One region of the Clostridium amazonense genome, then DNA from elsewhere that is predicted to be linked to it. Evidence: riboswitches for the same ligand, from Rfam matches in the RefSeq annotation. Region 1 holds a riboswitch; each other region holds the start of a gene.
The links. Region 1 has a riboswitch for S-adenosylmethionine ahead of AC07E4_RS11815 (ECF-type riboflavin transporter substrate-binding protein). Riboswitches for the same ligand answer to the same signal wherever they lie in the genome.
Positions count from the first base shown of each region.

Region 2: it holds a riboswitch for S-adenosylmethionine, as region 1 does, so the genes downstream of both, AC07E4_RS16795 (methionine ABC transporter ATP-binding protein) here and AC07E4_RS11815 (ECF-type riboflavin transporter substrate-binding protein) in region 1, are expected to answer to the same signal.
Region 3: it holds a riboswitch for S-adenosylmethionine, as region 1 does, so the genes downstream of both, AC07E4_RS06075 (ABC transporter ATP-binding protein) here and AC07E4_RS11815 (ECF-type riboflavin transporter substrate-binding protein) in region 1, are expected to answer to the same signal.

Region 1 covers NZ_JBWKMH010000028.1:40,085-46,770, forward strand. The annotation lists gene AC07E4_RS11810 (methyl-accepting chemotaxis protein) at 1-1,682, shown strand, start outside; SAM riboswitch class I at 1,866-1,982, shown strand; partial or broken gene AC07E4_RS11815 (ECF-type riboflavin transporter substrate-binding protein) at 2,152-2,580, shown strand; gene AC07E4_RS11820 (ABC transporter ATP-binding protein) at 2,728-4,419, shown strand; gene AC07E4_RS11825 (energy-coupling factor transporter transmembrane component T family protein) at 4,416-5,243, shown strand; gene AC07E4_RS11830 (ABC transporter substrate-binding protein) at 5,701-6,686, shown strand, end outside.
Region 2 covers NZ_JBWKMH010000033.1:435,248-441,933, forward strand. The annotation lists gene AC07E4_RS16785 (YhfC family intramembrane metalloprotease) at 1-289, opposite strand, end outside; gene AC07E4_RS16790 (polysaccharide deacetylase family protein) at 918-1,706, opposite strand; SAM riboswitch class I at 1,910-2,008, shown strand; SAM riboswitch class I at 2,071-2,169, shown strand; gene AC07E4_RS16795 (methionine ABC transporter ATP-binding protein) at 2,307-3,344, shown strand; gene AC07E4_RS16800 (methionine ABC transporter permease) at 3,337-4,002, shown strand; gene AC07E4_RS16805 (MetQ/NlpA family ABC transporter substrate-binding protein) at 4,021-4,842, shown strand; gene AC07E4_RS16810 (small, acid-soluble spore protein, alpha/beta type) at 4,909-5,055, opposite strand; gene AC07E4_RS16815 (Cof-type HAD-IIB family hydrolase) at 5,244-6,029, shown strand; gene AC07E4_RS16820 (iron-containing alcohol dehydrogenase) at 6,379-6,686, shown strand, end outside.
Region 3 covers NZ_JBWKMH010000010.1:361,618-368,303, forward strand. The annotation lists gene AC07E4_RS06070 (metal ABC transporter substrate-binding protein) at 1-948, shown strand, start outside; SAM riboswitch class I at 1,941-2,041, shown strand; gene AC07E4_RS06075 (ABC transporter ATP-binding protein) at 2,097-3,848, shown strand; gene AC07E4_RS06080 (ABC transporter ATP-binding protein) at 3,835-5,595, shown strand; gene AC07E4_RS06085 (HD domain-containing protein) at 5,744-6,367, shown strand; gene AC07E4_RS06090 (class I SAM-dependent methyltransferase) at 6,625-6,686, shown strand, end outside.

The sequences.
Region 1 (6,686 bases):
AAGATAAGATTAAAGATTTTAAAATTGAAAAGAAATTAAAAACTATATTTTCTATTATTATTTTTATGCTAATTATTACAGTAATATCATCAATTGTAAGCTTAGTATTAGTAGGAAGAAGTTTCACAACATTTTACAACGGTCCTTATCAAAACACAAATAAAGTCATGGAAATACGTAGAACAATTCAATCATATTCAAAATTTATAAATTATGCATTTGGTACCCCAGATAAAAGTAAAACAGAAGAATATATAAATAATGCAAAAGAAGAACTTGATTCGATAAAAGATGATTTAGATTACTTAAATAATAATTTTTTAGGTGATAAGATATTGATAGAAAAATTTGATAATACAATGAATACTTCAAAAGATTTTAAGGAAAAAATATATGAATTGGCTTTAGTTAATGCTAATGATGAGGGAAGAAAAATATTTTTTGAAAATTATCAGCCAATACTATTAGAAGCAAACACATACTTAGAATCAATGTATAAACAATCTCAAGAAATTGCAACAAATAAATATAAAACTTTGAGAGTGATACAAATAATTACAATTGTTATTTTGATAATAGTTGCAGGTATTACAATTGGAATTACAGCTATTTTAGCTATATATATTACTAATAGTTTGACAAATCCAATATTAGAAATTGAAACAGCGGCAGATAAGATGGCAAATGGAGAGTTTAATGTAGAACTTAATTATTATTCTGAAGATGAACTTGGATTATTATCAAATAGCATGAGAAAAATGATAAAAGTAACTAATGATGTACTAAAAGACACGGCTAGGGGTTTAAGAGAAATTTCTAATGGTAACTTTAATATTGAACCTGAAGTTGAATTTATTGGTATATTTGAACCAATAAAAGATTCTATATATAAAATTATTAGACAGCTTAGTGATATTATAATAGAAATAAATGAAGCATCAAATCAAGTTTCCAGTGGATCAGATCAATTAGCAGAAGGATCACAAAATCTTGCACAAGGAGCTGCTGAACAAGCAAGTGCAATTGAAGAGCTTTCAGCATCTATTGGGGAAATTAGCAATGAAGTTCAAAACACTGTAAAAATAGCTAATGATGTAAATGAGATGTCACATGAATCTATGGTTGTTGTAAATGAGGGAAATAAAAGTATGAAAGAAATGGTAAGTGCAATGGAAGATATTGAAAAATCATCTATAAACATTAGTAGTATTATTAAAGACATTGAATCAATAGCTACAGAAACTAATCTACTAGCATTAAATGCTAGTATAGAAGCAGCTAGAGCAGGCGATGCAGGAAAAGGTTTTGCTGTAGTAGCCAATAAAGTAAAAGAGTTATCACAACAATCAGGACAAGCAGTAAAAAATACTATGGAGTTAATTGGAAAATCTATAGATTCTGTAAAAAATGGGAAACAATTAGTGAATAGTACTGCTGAAAAGTTGGTAAAAGTGGTGGATTCAGTAAGTAAATCTACTGAATTAATTTTTGAAATAACAAATGCATCAAAAGAGCAAGCACAATCAATTGAACAAATAAATGATGGAATACAACAGATAGCAGAAGTAGTGCAATCAAATTCAGCTATATCAGAAGAAAGTGCAGCAGCAAGTCAAGAATTAACAGCACAGGCTATTAACTTAAATAATATGGTGTCACAATTTAAAATAAAAAAAATATAAGATAGTTATTAAATAAAGATAATGAGAGTTTTCCTAATATATCAACGATTAATATGACTAAAAGAATAATAAACTTTATGATAATATAAGTTGAAATCTTATTATTAAATTCAAAACTATAGAGTATACTATTGACATTAAAGATATTGTAATATATCATTAATTAGTAAATTTAATATTGAATTCTTATCAAGAGTGGTAGAGGGACTGGCCCTATGATACCCAGCAACCTATTTTTATATATAAATGATATATAAAGTGTGGTGCTAAATCCTGTAGCTTTTAGCTAGTAGATGAGAAAAATTATATGTTTTTTCAACGCTAGGTATGAGTTATCTAGCGTTTTTGTTTTGAATAATATATAATAAAGTTAAAAAATACAAGAAAATAAGGAGAAAAATAGATGAAAAAAAATAATAAGCTACCCATTAAAACAATAGTAGCTATAGGTATTGGGGCAGCTGTATTTATGATATTAGGGCGATTTGGATCGATTCCTACGGGGATTCCAAATACAAATCTAGAAACAAGTTATGCATTTTTAGGATTAATGTCAGTTATATTTGGGCCAATAGCAGGAGCTGCAATTGGATTTGTAGGACATACTTTAAAGGATTTAATGATGTGGGGTAGTCCTTGGTTTAGTTGGATAATAGCATCTAGTGTTACTGGATTTATTATTGGATTTGCAAAAAAATCAGTGGATATTTCAAAAGGAAAATTTACGAAAAAACATGCAATAATATTTAATATTTATCAAGTGTTAGCAAATATAATAGCTTGGTGTGTAGTAGCACCAACATTAGATATTGTAATTTATAGTGAACCAATAGATAAACTTTATATTCAAGGTGCGGTAGCAAGTATATCTAATATAATAATAGTAGGATTTTTAGGAACTACATTATTGTATACATATGCTAAAAGCAGAACCCAAAAGGGCAGTTTAATTAAAGAAGTAAATGAAGAAAAAAGTAAAGTTTCTTATGAAAACTATGATTTAAGTTTAAAAAATGGTTCAAAGAAAAGTTCCCAAAAGCCGGTAATTGAATTTAGTAACTTTACATTTAAATACAATTCACAAAAAGAACCAACATTAAGAAATATTAATTTGACTATATATGAAGGAGAAAAAGTGCTTATTGTAGGGCCATCAGGATCAGGCAAGAGTACACTTTCAAATGCAATTAATGGGCTTGTACCTTTTTTATATGAAGGTGAAATACAAGGATCACTTAAAGTTAAAGGCAAAGAAACAAAAGATATGAGCATATTTGAACTTTCTAGTGTAGTAGGAACTGTACTTCAAGATCCAGATAGTCAATTCATTGGATTAACTGTAGCTGAAGATATAGCATTTAGATTAGAAAATGATTGTGTATCACAAGATAAGATGAAAGAAAAGGTAGATAGAGTTTCTAAAATTGTGGATATAAATAGTCATTTAAAATCTTCACCTCATAGCTTATCTGGAGGACAAAAACAACGTGTTACATTAGGTGGGGTAATGGTTTCAGATGTAGATATACTTTTATTTGATGAACCACTAGCAAGTCTTGATCCTGCAACAGGTAAGAGTGCTATGGAGCTTATTGATAATATAAATAAGAAAGATAACAAAACCATAGTTATAATAGAACACAGATTAGAAGATGTATTACACTCTGATATTGATAGGATAATAGTAATTGATAATGGAAAGATTGTTGGAGATTTAACTACTAGAGAATTATTAAGTTCCAATTTATTAAATAAAACTGGTATAAGAGAACCTTTATATATAACAGCATTAAAATACGCAGGTATACAAATAACAGAGGAATTATGCCCAGAAGCTATAAACACTTTAAAATTAGATAAAGAAAAACATAAACTTAATAATTGGTATCAAGAAAGTAGTGAAGTTGTTAATAAAAGTGGTAACGATGCTATTCTTGAGCTTAAAGACATAAAATTTGGATATGATGAAAATAAGGAAATTCTTAAGGGAGTTTCATTTAAAATAAATAAAGGTGAGATGGTTAGCATTATTGGAAAAAATGGTGCTGGAAAATCTACTATATCTAAACTTATATGTGGTTTTTATAAACCAACTAGTGGAGATATATTATTAAAGGGAAGAAGTATTGAAAATGAAACTATAAAGGAACGTTCTGAAAAAATAGGAGTAGTTATGCAAAATCCTAATGCTATGATATCTAAGTCAATGATTTTTGATGAAGTTGCATTAGGTCTTAAGATTAGAGGAATAAGTGAAGAAGAAATAGAGGAAAGAGTATATGAAACACTTAAAATTTGTGGTTTATATGAATTCAGGAATTGGCCAATATCAGCTTTAAGCTTTGGTCAAAAGAAACGAGTAACTATAGCTTCAATTCTTGTATTAAATCCAGAAATTATAATTTTAGATGAACCAACAGCAGGACAAGACTTTAGACATTATAGTGAGATTATGGAGTTCTTAAAATATATAAATGAAAAAGGTGTAACTATAATAATGATAACTCATGATATGCATTTAATGCTTGAATATACTAATAGAGCAATAGTATTATCAAATGGATTAAAAATAGCAGAAGATAGTGCTTCCAATATACTTACAGATGAAGAAGTTATAAAAGAAGCTAACTTAAAAGAAACATCTTTATATGAATTAGCATTAAAAGCAAATTTAGAAGAACCAAGAAATTTTGTTAAAAGATTTATTGATTATGATAGGAGGATTAGAAAAGTATGAATACAATGCTAGAATATTCTGAGATAGATTCGCCTATTCATAAACTTAGTGGTGCATCAAAGCTCATTGCATTAATTCTTTGGGCAATAGCATCAATGGTAACCTATAATACATTTTTGCTTATAGGAATGTTTATATTTAGTGTAGTAGTATTTAAAATTTCAAAGGTTCCTTTTAAAAAGGTTTCTTTTGTACTATATTTTATACTAGTATTTTTACTTATAAACAACATAGCTATATTTATCTTTTCACCAATGGAAGGTGTAAAGATATATAATAGTAGAACAGATTTATTTACGATTGTAGGACCATACACAGTAACAATAGAACAATTATTTTATCAGTTTAATATAACATTAAAATATTTTTCTATAATACCAATGGCATTATTATTTATAGTGGCAACAAATCCTAGTGAATTTGCAGCATCTTTAAATAAAATTGGTGTAAATTATAAAATTGCTTACTCAGTAGCAATAGCATTAAGATATGTTCCAGATATTCAAAAGGATTATATGGATATATCATTTGCACAACAAGCAAGAGGAATAGACATGTCTAAAAAGGAAAAGGTATCTAAAAGAATAAAACAATCAGTAGCTATATTAATTCCACTTATTTTTTCAAGTCTAGATAAAATAGAAACAATAAGTACTGGGATGGAATTAAGAGCATTTGGAAATAAAAAGAAACGTACATGGTATAGCGAACGAAGTTTTAAAATAGGAGATTATATAACAGTTGCAATTATGATGACAATTTTACTTATGGCTATAGCTTGCAATATATATAATGGAGGACGTTTTTATAATCCATTTTTATAATAATATAAACTTATAGTTGTATATATAGAACTATAAACGTATAAAAGATGTTGTAAATTAAATTTTATGACATCTTTTTCTGTTTTAAAAAATTATATAGTAAAGAAATATTATAGTGAAACTATAGGGTTCCAAGTTCATCTTCATAATTATTAGTTCCAAAACTTGGATACCCTTAAGAGTGAGACTAGCTCGGAATCATTTTAAAGTTAGTATTACTTTTGAAAGTAATATATTTACAGCTAAAAAAATAGTTTTAAATTCGAGCTTGTTTCCCTATATTATTAACAAACTGCAAATAGAAAAATTTAATAAAATCAAATATTCTATAGATACTAAGTTATTTATTTGAAATTCAAATAATATGAAAAATATGTAGAAAAAGGATTGTTAAATGATATAGTAAAAAAGTATTTTACAAAAAAATTAAAAATATGACAAATTTAGGGGGACTAAAATGAAGAGAAAGTTAAGCTTAATTTTAAGTTTAATCATCACAGTTTGCTTTGCATTTACAGGTTGTGGTGATGCAGAAAAGAAAGAACAAGCTAAAAAAGTTAAGACAGGTGGAGTAGTTACAGAAGCAATAGGAACTTCTCCAAGTGGTGTTTTTTTACCGACATCATTTACATTTAGCTATGATGCATCTATTAACAATATTGTATATGATGGATTATTATCTTTAGATGAAAATATGGATATAGCACCAAATCTTGCTGAGTCATACGAATTTTCAAATGATAACAAAACATTAACTTTTAAACTAAGAAATGACGTGAAATGGCATGATGGTGAAAAATTTACTGCAGATGATGTTGATTTTACATTTAAATTTTGTTCTGATGAAAAATATAAAGGACCATATACAATGTTTGTTAAAAACATAACTGGATATGAAGATTATAAAACAGGAAAATCTACAGAACTGAAAGGTGTAAAAAAAATTGATGATTATATAATAGAAATAACAACAGATGAAGTATATGGATCAGCTTTAATTAATTTTGGATTTATGATGAGAATTATACCAGAACATATATGGAATAAAGATACTGTAGAAAAAGTACAAAATGATACAAATTTGATAAGAAAACCAATTGGAACAGGTGCATTTAAACTTGAAACATTTACACCGGATCAAGGAGTAGAACTTGTAGCAAACGAATATTATTGGAAAGGTAAACCTAATATCGATAAGTATGTTTTTAAATTAGTAAGTAGTGAAACAGCAGAATCAGAAATACTTAATAAAGAAGTAGATATTATAGGTGTGGGAAATTTAACTAAAGAAGACGAAGAAACTTATAAAGAGCAAGGTTATAGAATTGAAGATATAACTAATAATGCATATCATTATGTTGGACTTAATTTAAGAAAACCTCAATTTAGTGATAAAAAAACAAGACAAGCTTTAGCTTATGCTTTAGATAGAGAAACAATTGT
Region 2 (6,686 bases), on a different contig from region 1:
TTATATATCTTGCACTTTCTTCAAATATACCTGCCATAAGTCCAGCATAAATCATATAGAAAATAGGATTAGTTAAAATTTGTGAAGTTTTTTCATTTTGATATAAAAAATAATGATGTAGTGGTGCTTCTAAAAGTTGTGTAGATACAATAAATGCTATAATTCCTACAAATGCATATTTCAAATCAATTTTATACTTTCTTTTACCGTATATAATAAGAATTATTGGCATTATAGCACTTAATACAAATGTAATAACAATAAATATAATAGAATCAATACCTACCATATCCTTCTCCTTTTATGAAATTTTATAAAATATAGGGTTCCAAGTTCAAATTTAAAATAACATCCTTATCAAATAATACTAGTGATATTATAGTTTATTACTATATTTATATTTGGAACCAAGTAAAAAGTTAAAGTTATGGTATATATTACTCACTTTGTTCCTAATATCTAAAAATAGAAGTATATAAAAACTAGTTTTTATATGGTGTTTAAATAATTTACTTTGAAATTTATTATACAAATTGATTAAAAAATTGATACTTCAATTTTATCCTTCATTATTAACTGCTCATCGTTAATAGTTAATTTTTGTATAATAGTTTAAATCTTTTTTTCCAATTGAAATAAGAATAATTACATTTTTCATATTGGATTCCTATATAAATGATTAATTTATTATTTGAATATTTTACATACTTTCTATACATTATATTATTTATAATATTTATTGTCTATATTTTTAAATTATAATTAACTTAATTTTATAATATTCAAAAGTTTAATTTTAAATTTAATTAAACTTTTGTATAACTACATATTTATTTAAATACTTATACAAAACTAAATTATAAATTTTGTATATAATAAAAATAGCAAGTATAATACTTGCTATTTTTATTATTTTATTAATTAATTTCTTTCTCTTCATTATATCTATTTATTAATTTCTTTTCTGTTAAATTTATAAACTCATTTTCATCTATATCTTGTATAGTTTTAAATTTATATCCATTTTTCTTTAAATCTTTTATTATACTTGGAAGAGCTTTTGGTGTGGTACTGTTTGAAGCTCCATCATGCATTAAAATTACAATTCTTTCTTTATCTAAATTTTTCTTACTCATTTCTTTCCTATAATTACACAGTAATCTTTCCACTGGAATATTTATGCCCATTGCATCTTCAATTGATACATTCCAATCCACATAATTTATTTTTCTATTATTCAGTTCATCTCTTATTGATTTTAAAACTACTTTGCTCGGAACACCTGTACTTGAACCTCCAGGCATCCTCATAAAATTACAAGGTTCCTTTTCTAATAATTCTTTTAACTTACTATATGCAGCATCATAATCTTTAAAATAAATTTCTTTACTTCTATAATTTTCATTTTTATGAGTATTGGTATGTACACATATAGAATTTCCATTTTCTTCTACTTTCTTTAATATTTCTTTGTTTGTATTTGCAAGTTCTCCTATAACAAAAAATGTGGCCTTAACATCTTCTTCTTCTAATATTTTTAAAATTTCCAATGTATTTTCAGTTGGTCCATCATCAAAAGTTAAGTATACTATTTTATTATCCTCATTGTTTTCTTTAATATCATCCATATACCCTAAAACACTAAATGAAGTTAAAATCATAATTGCACAAATACAAAAACTTATAATTGCTTTACTCTTTTTCAAATTTATTCATCTTCTTTCTTTTTCAAATTCTCATATATTTATAACTATATTATCTTCTTATTTAAAATTAATATTCTTACACATTAGAAGGTTATTTATTACTGAGTTTATAATTATTTAAATATATTTGTTTTTTATTTTCCAATATTGTGTTGACTTTTCAAAATTTTCTTATATAATTAAATCATAAACTAAATATTAAATTCTTATTTTGAGTGATTGAGGGATCTGGCCCTATGAAATCCGGCAACCAGCATTTTGCATTGGTGCTAATTCCAGCGGTTTTTACCGAAAGATAAGAGAAGTTATCTATCCTCTTATTTTTCAAGAGGTTTTTTTATATTTAAAATAAAAACTTAATATATTCTTATCCAGAGTGGCAGAGGGACTGGCCCTATGAAGCCCAGCAACCAGCATTTTGCATTGGTGCTAATTCCAGCGGTTTTTTACCGAAAGATAAGAGAAAAATCCCCTCTTGTCTTTCAAGAGGGGATTTTTTATATTATGTGATAAAAACTATTTATTATTAAATTCTAACTTTTTATGTAATATATATATTGCTTTATTTAATTAATTCACTGAAAGGAAGCGATTTTTAATATGATAACCATTAAAAATTTAACTAAAATATATAATTCTAAGAATTCTAATGTTATAGCTGTTGACAATTTAAATTTAAAAGTAAATGAAGGTGATATTTATGGAATAATTGGACTTAGTGGTGCTGGCAAATCTTCCTTATTAAGATGTATAAATCTTCTTGAAAAGCCTACTAAAGGTGAAGTTTTACTAGATAATTTAACAATTAATAGTACAACTCATAACATTATAGATATTACAAAGTTATCATCTAACAAATTAAGAGAAGTAAGAAAACAAATAGGTATTATATTTCAACACTTTAATTTGCTAATGAATTCTACTGTATATGATAATGTTGCATTTCCACTAAAACTTAATAAAGTTCCTAAACCATATATTGATAAAAAAGTTAATGAACTTTTAGAATTAGTAGATTTAAAAGATAAGAAATACTCTTACCCATCCCAATTATCTGGTGGTCAAAAGCAAAGAGTAGGCATAGCTAGATGTCTTAGTACTAATCCTAAAATAATTTTGTGTGATGAGGCAACATCAGCGTTAGATCCAAGTACTACAGATTCCATATTAAATTTACTTAAATTAATAAATAAGAAATTTAATATAACTATAGTTTTAATTACCCATGAAATGGATGTAATTAAAAAGATTTGTAATAAAGTTGCTGTTATGCAAGATGGCAAAATAGTTGAAGAAGGATTAGTTTTAGATGTATTTTCAAATCCTAAAACTGAAATTTCTAATTCTTTTTTTGATAAGAATTTAAGTATTCCTAATAGTCTTAAAGATAAATTTTATCCAAACATAATGCTTAAGTTAACTTTTAAAGGAATTAGCGCAACTTCTCCTGTTATTCATGAGCTTTCAAAAAAATTCGAAGTAGAGTTCAATATTATCTGTGGTTGTATAGATGTAATTCAAGAAACTCAAGTTGGAAGTCTTATAATAACACTTAATAATGATTTAGATACTATTAATTCTATTACTAAGTTTTTAAAATCTATGCAAGTTGAAGTAGAGGTGATTAATTTTGACTGAACTATTTAATATATTAAATTCTACAATTAAGCCATTATTGCAAACTATTTATATGGTTTCATTTTCTACTATTATCTCATTAATTATTGGTGTACCAATAGGAATAATACTTACTATTACTTCTAAAGGACACATTAGTGAAAATAGTAAGCTATATTCTTTTTTAAGTACTATTGTAAATATACTTAGGTCTATACCTTTTATTATTTTAATAGTTGCATTGTTCCCTATTTCTAAATTTATAATTGGCACAACTATAGGTACTACAGCATCAATTGTTCCTTTATCTATAGCTAGCGCACCTTTTGTTGCTAGAATTATTGAATCTTCATTAAGAGAAATCCCCTTTGGCATAATTGAAGCTTCTTTAGCTTGTGGTGCTACTAAATCTCAAATTATATTTAAAGTTCTTATACCAGAAGCTTTTCCTTCTCTTATATCAAATATAACACTTACCATAATAAATATTATTGGTTATTCTGCCATGGCTGGTGCTGTAGGTGGTGAAGGTATTGGAGACTATGCTATTCGTGAAGGATATATGCGCTATAACAATAAAATTATATTAGCAACTATTGTGATTTTAATATTGCTAGTACAATTAATTCAAATCACTGGTAATCATATTGCAAAAAAATCGAATAAAAAAATATTATAAATTGCGGAGGTAACATTTATGAAAAAATCTTATTTTAAATTTATTTCTATAGCTATGATTTCAATTCTACTACTAGGTTGTGCATCTACATCAGATAATTCAAAAGAAAAATCTGATGCTAAGACATTAATTATTGGAGCATCTCCAACTCCTCATGGAGAAATTTTAAATTTTGCTAAGGAAAACTTAAAATCTAAAGGTATTGATATACAAGTAAAGATATTTACTGATTATGTAATACCAAATAAATCTTTAGCTTCTGGTGAATTAGATGCAAATTATTTTCAACATGTTCCTTACATGGAAGATTTTAATAAGAAGAATAATGCAAGTATAGTTTCTGTTGGTGGTATTCATGCTGAGCCTTTAGCTGCATATTCAAATAAAATAAAAAAAATTGATGAATTAAAAAGTGGTGATATTATTGCAATTCCCAATGATAATTCAAACGGAACTAGAGCTTTAAAATTGTTAGAAAAAAATAACTTAATAACTTTAAAAAATTCAAATTCTGATATTCAAACAGAAAAAGATATAGAAAAAAATCCCAAAAACTTTAAAATCAAAACTGTTGAAGCTGCACAATTGCCTAGATTATTAGATGAAGTATCCTTGGCCATAATAAATGGAAATTATGCTTTAGAGTCAAAGCTAGATACAAATAATGTTTTATTTCTTGAAGAAATATCTGATATAGAAAAACATGTAAATATAATCGCTACTCGTGAAGATAATAAAGATAATGAAACACTCAAAGAACTTGTTGATTTTTTAAAAAGTGATGAAACTAAAAATTTTATTAGAGAAAGATATGGTAAAGCAGTTATACCTAGTAATTAATTAAGTTTCTATAAAAAAATATGAACTAATACAAATTAGTTCATATTTTTTATACTTTATTAAATTTTATTTAGCACTTTTACCTAATTTTTTAGATTCATTTGAAACCCCTATTTCATTAGAAGTTTCCATTTTCATTTTTTCTAATTCCTTTTTAGTTTTTTGACCTGCCTTTTTATTGTCTTTACTATTTTTATTATTTTTATGTGACATTTTAACTACTCCTTTAATAATAAATTTTTCAATATTTATCATTTGTATTTAGCTGAAAATTATACATCTTCTGATTTTTCCCTTTTTTGAATCTTTTTATTTTTGTTTTAGTTTGTATTATAATCTATTTACTAATGAAAATTTAACATAAGATAATTATTATAAATACTTAGGAAAAGGTGATTGAGATGGTAAAATTAATTGCTAGTGATATGGATGGTACTTTATTGGATTCAAATGGAATATTACATGAAGATTTCTATGAAACTCTAAGTAAATTAAAGGATAAAAACATAACATTTGTAGCTGCTTCTGGAAGACAATATCAAAATTTACTAAAAACATTTGATAAAGTTAAATATGACATTATATTTGCGGCGGAAAATGGTACATACATTATGCAAAATGGTAAAGAGTTATATTCTAATTGTATTGCTAATGATATTCTTAATGAGCTATGCTGTCTTGGTAGATCTTTGGATAACTGTTATGTTTTACTTTGTGGTAAAAAAGCTGCTTATTTAGAAACTAATGAAAAATTTGTTCATGATGAAGTAAAAAAATACTTTGAAAAAGTTGAAGTTGTCTCTGATTTTTCTTTAATTGATGATGAAATTCTAAAATTTACTTTATGTGATTTTGATGGTGCAAATAATAATTCTTACAATATCTTTAACAAAATCTATGGTGAACAATTTAAAGTTGTCACTTCAGGAGATATTTGGCTTGATATTATGAATAAAGATGCTAATAAGGGTGTTGCAATTAAATTTCTTCAAAACAAATTAAATATATCTTTTGATGAAACAATGTCTTTTGGTGATTACTATAACGATCTTGAAATGCTTAAGTGCTCTAAATATAGCTATGCCATGGGAAATGCTGTAGATGCAGTAAAAAGAGTAAGTAATTATCTAGCTGATACAAATGAAAATTATGGAGTTATTAAAGCTATAAATGAAAATGTAATATAAAATAGGAATAACATGTAATTTTACTAGTATCCTTTGATAACGCTATTACTCGGAACCCTATAGATGTAATAAGTGAAACTGCTGATAACAGTAATTTCACTTGTTTTTTTATAATTTGATATATATTTAATTAATAGTATTAATATTATATATTTTTTAATAATTCATATGTATAATTATATATATATTATCAATATTGTTTAGGCATATTCAAAAATTAATGAAGCAATTTAATGATTAATATTGTGAAGGACTTCATTAAAATAGCGCATTAATAATCATAATATTAATATTATTCTTTCATTAACTTGGTCCATTATTTTCTTATATATGCCCCAGGAGGTATTCAATGTTAAATTTTAGTTTTAAAAATCCAACTAATTTAGTTTTTGGTAAAAATACTATTTCTTCCATAGGTAACTATGTAAAAGAGTATAATTTAAAAAAAGTTTTGTTATTATACGGAAAAGGTTCTATATTTAATAATGGTGTTTATGATGATGTTACTAGTTCATTAAAGAAAAACCATATTGAATTTGTTGAATTATCTGGTGTAAAACCCAATCCTCTACTTAGTAAAGTAAAAGAAGGCATCAATCTAGTAAAAGAACATTCACTAGATGCTATAATTGCTGTAGGTGGCGGTAGTGTTATAGA
Region 3 (6,686 bases), on a different contig from region 1:
AGAAGATTAATTTTATTATTAACTATAATATTATCAATGTTTATGATAGGGTGTGGAGCATCTAATAACTCAAAAAAAGTTAGTGAGGATGATGCTTCAACTGGAAAATTAAAGGTGTATACTAGTTTTTATGCTATGTATGATTTTGCAACCAAGATAGGTGGAGACAAAGTTGAAGTTACAAACTTAGTATCTACAGGGGTAGAACCACATGATTGGGAACCAAAACCAGCAGATATAGTAAATTTAGAAAAAGCGGATATCTTTATTTATAATGGATTAGGAATGGAACATTGGACAGATAAAGTTTTGAAATCTTTGAAAAATGATAAAATATTAGTTGTTGAGGCATCAAAAGGAACAGACTTAATTAAAAGTGAATATAATCATGAACATGATGGTGAAGAAAGTGAACATGAAGAAAGCGAATATGACCCTCATGTTTGGCTGAGCCCTTCCAATGCTAAAATTGAAATGGAAAATATAAAAAATGCATTTATTGAAGCTGATGCTGAAAATAAGGATTACTATGAAGAAAATTACAAAAAATATGTTAATGAATTAGAGAGTTTAGATAAAAAATTTAAAGAAGAACTTAGCAATGTTAAAAATAAGGAAGTTATAGTAGCACATGAAGCTTTTGGATATTTATGTAGAGAGTACGGACTTACACAAGTAGCCATAGAAGGATTAATGGCAGATTCAGAACCAACAGCAGCACGTATGGCAGAAATTATAGATTTTGCAAAAGAGCATAAAATAAAAGTTATATTTTTTGAAGAATTAGTAAATCCAAGTGTTGCTGAAACAATAGCTAAATCTATTGGTGCAAAAACTGAAGTGTTAAATCCTTTAGAAGGAATTACTAAAGAAGATGAAGCAAATGGTGAGGATTATATATCAATAATGACAAGAAACTTAAATGCAATAAAAGCTGCATTAGAGTAAGATATTTTAATAAATTAGATTTATAAAAAAGCATGTGAAAACATGCTTTTTTATTTAAGCTTAATTTTAAATATTATATAAAAATTAACAATGAAGGGTAAAACTGAAGTCTCAGTTTTTTAAATTAAATTTTATAATAATTTTCAAAGCAAATGATTTAAAAATCATATAAAAACTAGTTTTTATGTGTTTCTATTTTTAGATATTAGTAATGAAATGAGTAATATTAACCATAACTATTCACTTTTCACTCTTAGTTCTTAATTGGTTTCAGTCATGATATCAGAATAAACTGTAAGATTAGTAGTATCATTTAAGAAAGCTATTATTTAAAATTTTAGCTTGTAACCCTATATTACAGAGAATGATAGAAAACATTACAGAAGTGTAATAAAAAATTAATATAAAAAGATAGTTCAAAATTGGACAAGAAAATATAATAAATACATAAAGTAAATTAAATTTTAGGAGGAATTAGATATGAAAAAAACAATAGAAGTAATAAAGATAATATTAATAGGAATATTTGTAGATGCAAGAATGTTATTAGATTAATTATGAAATAGAAAAGATAAAAATAGGAGGAATAATACATGAAAAAAGCAATGGAAATAATAAAGATAATATTAATAGGGATATTTGTAGATGCAAGAATGTTATTAGATTAATTATGAAATAGAAAAGATAAAAATAGGAGGAGTAGTACATGAAAAAAGCAATGGAAATAATAAAAATAATATTAGTAGGGATATTTGTAGATGCGAGAATGTTATTAGATTAATTTAAAAATATTAAACATAGAAAAGAGAATATAAATGAATTTTAAATATTACATTAATATTTAAAGCCTTTTGAGGAACGAATTATCTCAAAAGGTTTTTTATTTTACAAAAATAATAAATAGAAAATATTGACAATTAGGAAAAGAGTTTTATAATTTAAATATAAATAACATTGTTTTCCTTTATGTATTTAAATAAAATTTCATAAATGTCTTATTAAGAGTGATTGAGGGACCTGGCCCTATGAAATCCAGCAACCAGCATAAAGTGTGTGGTGCTAAATCCAGCGGTTTCAAGCCGAAAGATAAGAGCGTAGTCTACTCCTGTCTTATAGGAGTTTTTTTATTTTAAAGGAGGTGCAAATTTATGCAGAGAGAGTTTAATCCACCTGAAAAAGTCACAAATTTATTAGCATATGTAAGTAAGTATAAAAAACAATTCATTTTTACTGCTATAGCAGGAATACTTTATAACACTATTGTTGTTTTAGGACCTATATTTCAAGGTAAGCTTTTAGATGTAGCAATTTTAGCAAATGATATAAAAACTATAATAAAATCAGGTGTAGAATTTCTAGTAATTACATTAACATTTCAAGTAGCTAGATTTTTTAAACGGTATTATGTTAGAGATATGTCAAATAAAATAAGCGGTGATATGAGAGTAGGAATTACGAAATCTATACTGAATACAAATTTGAATGAAATTGAAAAATGTCAAGTTGGAGATATGATGTCAACAACTATTGGTGATGTGGATATAGTGGTTGAGGCTATAAGAAAAACTATTACGGAAATGTGGGATACATGGGTTTTGATGATTGCTTATTTTGTAGCACTTATGTTTTATGATATAAAAATCACATTAATATGTATAATACCAATACCTATATCTATATTAATAGCTCAATGCATGAAGAAAACTGTACAAACTAGAAATAAAAAGTATAGAAAAGCAACTGCAAGCACTACATCACAAGTGAGAAAGATGATTTCAGAAATTAGTATTTTAAGACTTTATGGCAGAGAAGAGGCTGAGCTTAAAAGATTAAAAGAAAAACTTGATATTCAAAAAAAGGAAGCTACGATAGCATTAGTTTTAAAAAGTGGGTTGGGTCCAATATATTCTGCGGTATCTACTTTAGGAATTGTATTGGTACTTTCATTAGGAAGTAATGAAGTTATAAAAGGAAATTGGTCAGTAGGTACATTGACAGCATTTATAACTATGTTTATATTTTTAGCAAATAGAACTAAAACGGCAGCTAAGGTTTTTAATATACAGCAAGGAGCTAAGGCATCATGGGAGAGAATAAAGGATTTAATTAATGTTAAGCATGAAAGAGAAGATAAAAAAGATGAAATTATAGTTATTAATTCAATAAAGTTAGAAAGTGTAAATTTTAAATATCCAATGTCAAAAGAAAATGTTATAAAAAATATAACATTAAATGCGAAAAAAGGAATGATTATAGGAGTGACGGGATCAGTAGGTTCAGGAAAAAGTGCATTAGCATTAGCCTTAACAGGTGCTTATCCTTACGAAGGAAGTATCAAATTGAATAATGATGAGTTAATAAATTTTTCAGCAGATTTTAAATCTAAAAATATTACGTATATGGGACATAATCCATTCTTGTTTTCGTCAAGCATAGAACATAATATAACATGGAAAGAAAATGAAGATGATTTAAGTAAGGTTTTACAAACAACTAATTTAATAGAAGATATTGAGAAAATGGAGTTTGGAAAAAATACTAAAATAGGTGAAAATGGGGTAAAAGTTTCTGGTGGTCAAAAACAGAGGATTGCATTAGCTAGAGCATTATATAGAGATGCACAAATAATTATATTAGATGACCCATTTTCAGCTGTAGATATAAACACAGAAGAAAATATAATCAGAAAATTAAATGAACAAAGACATGATAAAATTATATTTATTTTTTCACACAGATTAGATATTTTTAAATACACAGACAAAGTAATTGTACTTGATGAGGGTGAGATTGTTGAGGAAGGAAGTCATGATGAATTAGTTTGTAATGAAGGAATATATCAAAAAATTATAGAATGTCAAAGTTTTTTAGAAGGGAGTGAGGTTTGTGAAGAAGGATAAAATAGTTAAAAAGGCAGTTATAGACACTTTAAAAGAAAAATCATATATAACTATTTGTTTAATAATATCTATTATAGCTGGGGTTGTAATGCAATTAATTCCACCACAAGTTATGCGATATATAATTGATAATCATATATCAAAAGGAATAAAAAAAGGAATATGGACTTTGGCACTATGTTATTTAGGTTCAGTTATATTAAGTGCTATAGCAGATTTTATTAGAGAGTTAACAATGACAAGTATAGGACAAGGAATATTAGCTAACATAAGATACAATATGGGGAAAAAATTATTTAAACTGCCATCAAAATATCTAAATAATAATCCAGTTGGCACAATTATGAGTTATTTTACATCAGATGTGGATGCAGTTGGAACTGTCTTAACTTCAGGGGTAATAGGTATTATAGCAGATGGTATGAAGGCAATTGGAATAATAATTTCTATATATATAATAAGTCCAATATTAGCTATGATTGTAACACTATTAATACCAGTGATTTATATGATAACAAATAAATTTAATAAAATAACATTAAATGCTCAAATAGAAGCAAGAAGGGCAGTGGCAAATATAAATGGATATATAGAAGAACTGTTTAATGGAATAAGAACTATAAAGTTATTTGGCGAAGAAGATCAATGTTCAAGAAAACTTCAGAAGCCATTAAATGATAATTTAGATGCAGTTCATAAGACTAGTAGTTATGATTCCATATTTCCTTGCATAATGCAAATGATTAAAGCAATTATAATAGTTGTTATAGTATTGATTTCATCACCAAAAGGAGTCGGAATATTGGGACTTACCATTGGTTCAATTGCATCATGTGTAGATTTAGTATCTAGAATGCTTGCACCTATTGAAGACATAGCAACAGAATTTCAAACAATACAAGAATCTATATCAGGCTTAAAAAGAATCAATGAATTTGAAAACTTAGATGAAGAAATACGATATGATAAAAATCAAAAAGAAGTATTATTAGATATTATTAATGATCAAAATTTTGATATTAAATTTAAAAATGTAACGTTTTATTATGATAATACAAATGCAATAATAAAAGATATATCATTTATTATTGAAAATGGAAAGAAAGTAGCATTAGTAGGAAGAACGGGAGCTGGAAAAAGTACTATACTAAATCTTATAGCAGGACTTTATAAGCCAAGTGTAGGAAAAATAGAAATAGGAGGATTTAATCCGTTTACAATTCCAGCAAATTTACGTAGAAGAATTATTGGTATAGTGCCGCAAAATAATATAATATATGAGGGAACTGTTAAAGATGTAATAACATTAAATGATGATAATATCACAGATGAAGAAGTTATAAATGTATGCAGAATGATTGAAATACACGATGATATTATGAAATTATCTAATGGTTATAACACTGAAATTGGAGAGGGAAAAGAAAAGCTTTCTAATGGACAATATCAGTTACTATCAATAGCTTCAGCCATAGTATTAAATCCACCAGTTTTGCTTTTAGATGAAGTTACATCAGGACTAGATACAATAACAGAAAGAAGGATTTTCAAGGCTTTACAAGATATAAGTGAAAATAGAACAATATTGACAATAAGTCATAGGATATCAGGAATAATTGATGCAGATGAAGTTATAGTTATAAAAGATGGTTTAATAGAACAAAAAGGAACACCTATAGAGTTGAGTAGTAATGAGGGGTGGTATTCAAAATATACTCAAGTAGAAGAATTAGGTTGGAAAATTTGACGAATAAGAAAATTTGAACATTAATTGAATATTTACAAAATATTCAATTAATGTTATGCTTTACAGGAAAAGCTATATATTTTACAAAAATTAATACAGTTGTTAGTTTCAAAATATTCTAACGATTTTATTAGCAGGGGGAATCGTGATGTATACATTAGGAGTAGAAGTTCCAACAATAAGAGAAGCACAAAAGTTATTGGAGGAAGGATACAAATTATTTCCAGGACAATGGATTAGACATTTAACTAATACAGGAAAGGCAGCAGAATTAATAGCAAAACAATGTGGTGATTTAGATCCAGAAGTAGCATTGGTATTGGGAATGTTACATGATATTGGATATAGATATGGGAATACGGGAATAAAACATAGTTTACTTGGCTATAATTTTGCAATGGATAGGGGATATACAAAACTTGCACAAATATGTTTAACTCATTCTTTTGATTGTAAGGATATAAAAAAATCTTTTGCAAATTGGGAAGTATGCTCAAGTGAAGAATATGAATTTATAGATAATTACATAAAAAATGTTGAATATGATGACTATGATAGATTAATTCAGTTATGTGATTCTTTATCATTACCAATAGGATATTGTTTATTAGAAAAAAGAATGGTTGATGTTGCATTAAGACATGGTGTCAAAGATGGAGTAGTAGACAAATGGAAGAAAGTTTTTGAAAATAAAGAATATTTTGAGAAGAAAATGGGGATGTCACTATATGATGTTCTACCAGGTGTAGTAGAAAATACATTTGAAAAATAGATAGTGTAAAATTAATATATAAAAAAGAGGATTCAGAATTAAATTGAATCCTTTTTTTTATAAGAATTTAATAATTAAAAATATACATATAATTATAGAGTTACAAATTCATTTGAAAATGTTGTGAATACATTATGATAAAAAATATATATTCAAAACAAATTATAATATGATTAATGTTTTAAAAAAATATAGTATTTTGCATTAAAATATCATAAAATAAATAACGCAATAAATTTTAGTTTGGAGGAGTTTAATTGGATAGTGGATTTGGAAGTAGAGATGTATGCAATAATATAAATGAAGAAGTTTGGAATAA